2 regions of the Streptomyces tyrfis genome follow, and region 1 is predicted to be linked to the other one. Evidence: predicted binding sites of a transcription regulator. Region 1 holds the regulator's gene; the other holds the start of a gene.
The links. Region 1 encodes HrcA, which represses chaperone genes, less so after heat shock. Its sites were predicted from a motif close to TTNGCACTCNGNNNNNCNGAGTGCNAA; they were not measured.

Region 1 (2,197 bases):
GCAGGTCGTCGCCGCGGCGCTGGAACACCGGGTGCGCCAGCTCGTGGATCTCCACGTACAGGTCGCCGGCCGGGCCGCCGCCGGGGCCGACCTCGCCCTCGCCCGCGAGCTGGATGCGGGTGCCGTTGTCGACGCCGGCGGGGATCTTCACGGTGAGCGTGCGGCGCGACCGGATGCGGCCGTCCCCGGCGCACTCCGGGCAGGGGGTCGGCACGACCGTGCCGAAGCCCTGGCACTGCGGGCAGGGCCGCGAGGTCATGACCTGGCCCAGGAAGGACCGGGTGACCTGGGAGACCTCGCCGCGGCCGCGGCACATGTCACAGGTCTGGGCGGAGGTGCCGGGGGCGGCGCCCTCCCCGCTGCACGTGGTGCAGACGACGGCCGTGTCGACCTGGATGTCCTTGGTGGTGCCGAACGCGGCCTCCGCGAGGTCGACCTCCAGCCGGATCATGGCGTCCTGGCCGCGCCGGGTGCGCGAGCGGGGCCCGCGCTGCGACGAGGTTCCGAAGAACGCGTCCATGATGTCGGAGAAGTTGCCGAAGCCGCCCTGTCCGAAGCCGCCCGCGCCGCCACCGCCGCCGGAGGCGGAGAGCGGGTCGCCGCCGAGGTCGTAGACCTGCTTCTTCTGCGGGTCCGACAGCACCTCGTAGGCGGCGTTGATCTCCTTGAACCGCTCCTGGGTCTTCGGATCGGGATTCACATCCGGGTGCAGCTCGCGGGCGAGCCTCCGGAATGCCTTCTTGATCTCGTCCTGGGACGCGTCGCGGCGTACGCCGAGTACGGCGTAGTAGTCGGTGGCCACTTACGACTCCGCCAGGATCTGTCCGACGTAACGTGCCACTGCGCGTACCGCTCCCATCGTTCCGGGGTAGTCCATGCGGGTCGGTCCGACCACGCCGAGTTTGGCGACCGCCTCGCCGCCAGAACCGTAGCCGACTGTGACGACGGACGTGGAGTTGAGCCCTTCGTGGGCGTTCTCGTGCCCGATGCGTACGGTCATGCCCGAGTCCGTGGCCTCGCCGAGCAGCTTCAGCAGCACGACCTGTTCCTCCAGCGCCTCCAGCACCGGCCGGATCATCACGGGGAAGTCGTGCCCGAAGCGGGTGAGGTTGGAGGTGCCGCCGATCATCAGGCGCTCCTCCGTGTCCTCGACCAGGGTTTCGAGCAGGGTGGAGAGCACGGTGGACACGGTCCCCCGGTCCTCGCTCTCGAAGGATTCCGGCAGGTCCTGCACCAGGTGCGGGACGTCCGAGAAGCGCCGTCCGACGACCCGGCTGTTGAGACGGGCCCGCAGGTCGGCGAGGACCGTCTCGCCCAGCGGGGCGGGGCAGTCGATCATGCGCTGTTCGACCCGGCCGGTGTCCGTGATCAGCACGAGCATCAGCCGGGCGGGCGCCAGCGACAGCAGTTCCACGTGCCGCACCGTCGAACGGGTCAGCGAGGGGTACTGCACGATGGCGACCTGCCGGGTCAGCTGCGCGAGCAGCCGCACGGTGCGGCTGACCACGTCGTCGAGGTCGACCGCGCCGTCCAGGAAGTGATGGATGGCGCGGCGCTCCGGCGACGAGAGCGGCTTGACGCCCGCGAGCCGGTCCACGAAGAGCCGGTAGCCCTTGTCCGTCGGGATGCGTCCGGCGCTGGTATGGGGCTGGGCGATGAAGCCCTCGTCCTCCAGCACCGCCATGTCGTTGCGCACGGTGGCCGGGGAGACCCCCAGCTTGTGCCGCTCGGTGAGCGCCTTGGACCCGACGGGCTCCTCGGTGCCCACGTAGTCCTGGACGATGGCGCGCAGCACTTCGAGTCTGCGTTCGCTGAGCATCGCGCGCACCTCCAGTAGGTGGTTTCGACGGCGTTCCCGGCCGTGCCCGGTTCCTTCCCCGGGAACCGCCTGGCACTCTGTCGGCGCGAGTGCCAGCAATCCCCCGGTCAGTGTACGGCGGCCGACCGGGGACCTAGCAAGGGCGACCGGCCGCGGTCGCGGGACCGCACGGCCGCTGCCGATAGCGTTGCGGCATGGACGCCTGTTGGGAAGAGTTCGGCTGGGAGCGACTCGGTCACGGTCTGGGCCGGCGCCGCCTTCCCGGGTGGGACGCGACCGTCGCGCTGGTGGCCGGGGCGGACGGGGTGCTGCTCTACGACACCGGGTCGACGCTCCGCGAGGGCGCGGAGATCCGGGACCAGGCGCGGGCGCTGCTGG
Region 2 (2,197 bases), on a different contig from region 1:
GTGTTCCTGACCATGGACGACGGCGCGGAGAAGGACCCCGAACTGCTCCGGATGATGGACGAGCTGGACATCCCGTACAGCGCGTTCCTCAGCGACCACGAGGTGAACGGCGGCTACGGGTACTTCGGCGAGGCCCAGCGGCTGGGCGTCACCCTCAACAACCACACCCTCAACCACCGCTATCTGCCCGGGCTCTCCCACGAGGAGCAGAAGCGCGAGATCTGTGGGCAGCAGGACGTCATCCAGAAGCAGTTCGGGAAGCGGCCGGTCCTCTTCCGCCCGCCGTACGGGAACTACAACCGGGACACCCTCCGCATCGCGAAGTCCTGTGGCGTCAAGGCCGTGCCGCTCTGGAACGCGGAGGCCTTCCCGGACCACATGGAGTGGCGCGAGGGGGACGGGAAGCTGCGCCCCGGCGACATCATCCTCACGCACTTCCGGGGGCGCGGTGAGTGGGGCGCCGACATGACCGACCTGGTCCGCGCCGTCATGAAGACGATCACCGACCAGGGGTTCGCCGTGGCCCGGCTGGAGGACTACGTATGAGACGAGCGGGGCGAGCGGGGCGGGCGGGACGGGCGCGCCGGCTGATCGCCGGGGCGCTGGCGGCCGGGGCGCTGCTGACCGCGACGGCCGGGTGCGCCCAGTCGGTCGACCCGATCGAACGGCTGGGCCGCAAGGCCGCCCGGAACATGACCCACCCCCGGCCGAAACCCGCCGCGGGCCCCCGCGCGCACCCGGGGGACCGCCCGCCCCCCGGCCCCGGCGCGGACCCCGGCGCACCGGCCGCCTGCCCTCGGCCGCCCGAGCCCCGGCACTCGCCGCCGTCGCCGCCGCCGAGGCACGGGTGGCCGGAACGCCCGGGGCCGTACGTGGGGACGGGCGCCGGCACCGGGTGCGCGCGGCGGTAGTCCTCCCGCCCGGCCGGCACGGTCGCCGCGCACGGCGGCGGCGCGGCCGGGATCGTGCGGAACGGGACGCTCCGTCCCCGCCCCGGCCCGGCGGCGGCCGGATCGCCGCGGGCGGGCGCGCGGCGGGCGGCGGGCGGGCGCCGCGCGGGGGGATCCGGGACGCCACGACTGGCTGAATTGGCACTCCGCTTGACCGAGTGCTAATCGCGGTCATAGTCTCGGTGCTGGCACTCACCACTGGAGAGTGCCAGCAGTACTGTGCGACGGGCAGGTCCGGCACCCGCGACGACGGATTTACCTGGTCGCCACACCACAGACTCTTAACCCCGTGAGATCTCCGAAGGGGGAGACCGGATCGTGTCGACCGCCAGCACCAAGGTTGCGATCAAGCCGCTCGAAGACCGCATTGTGGTCCAGCCGCTCGACGCCGAGCAGACCACGGCCTCCGGCCTGGTCATCCCGGACACCGCCAAGGAGAAGCCCCAGGAGGGCGTCGTCCTGGCCGTGGGCCCGGGCCGCTTCGAGAACGGCGAGCGCCTGCCGCTCGACGTCAAGACCGGCGACATCGTGCTGTACAGCAAGTACGGCGGCACCGAGGTGAAGTACAACAGCGAGGAGTACCTCGTTCTCTCGGCTCGCGACGTTCTCGCGATCATCGAGAAGTAATTCACCCACGTCTGCTTCCGTTCCGCGCCCCCGGGCCCCGTGCGTCCTGATCAGCCGGGCGGCCGGGGGCGCGGTTCGTTCGAGAGGAAAGCTCAGCTCCCATGGCGAAGATCCTGAAGTTCGACGAGGACGCCCGTCGCGCCCTTGAGCGCGGCGTCAACAAGCTTGCCGACACGGTCAAGGTGACGATCGGCCCCAAGGGCCGCAACGTCGTCATCGACAAGAAGTTCGGCGCCCCCACCATCACCAACGACGGTGTCACCATCGCGCGCGAGGTCGAGATCGAGGACCCGTACGAGAACCTCGGCGCCCAGCTGGTGAAGGAAGTCGCGACCAAGACCAACGACATCGCGGGCGACGGCACCACCACCGCCACCGTGCTGGCCCAGGCGCTGGTCCGCGAGGGTCTGCGCAACGTCGCCGCGGGCGCCTCCCCGGCCGCCCTGAAGAAGGGCATCGACGCCGCGGTCAAGGCCGTGTCCGAGGACCTCCTCGCGACCGCCCGACCGATCGACGACAAGTCCGACATCGCCGCCGTGGCCGCGCTCTCCGCGCAGGACCCGCAGGTCGGCGAGCTCATCGCGGACGCGATGGACAAGGTCGGCAAGGACGGCGTCATC

Region 2: groES (co-chaperone GroES) is a predicted target of HrcA. The motif match lies at 1,089-1,115, and genes of this name have one in related genera.

The regions. Positions count from the first base shown of each region.
Region 1 is NZ_JBAGJZ010000022.1:52,629-54,825, reverse strand. It holds gene dnaJ (molecular chaperone DnaJ) at 1-802, opposite strand, end outside; gene hrcA (heat-inducible transcriptional repressor HrcA) at 803-1,819, opposite strand; gene WA762_RS18505 (MBL fold metallo-hydrolase) at 2,014-2,197, shown strand, end outside.
Region 2 is NZ_JBAGJZ010000008.1:22,695-24,891, reverse strand. It holds gene WA762_RS08220 (polysaccharide deacetylase family protein) at 1-546, shown strand, start outside; gene groES (co-chaperone GroES) at 1,269-1,577, shown strand; gene groL (chaperonin GroEL) at 1,679-2,197, shown strand, end outside.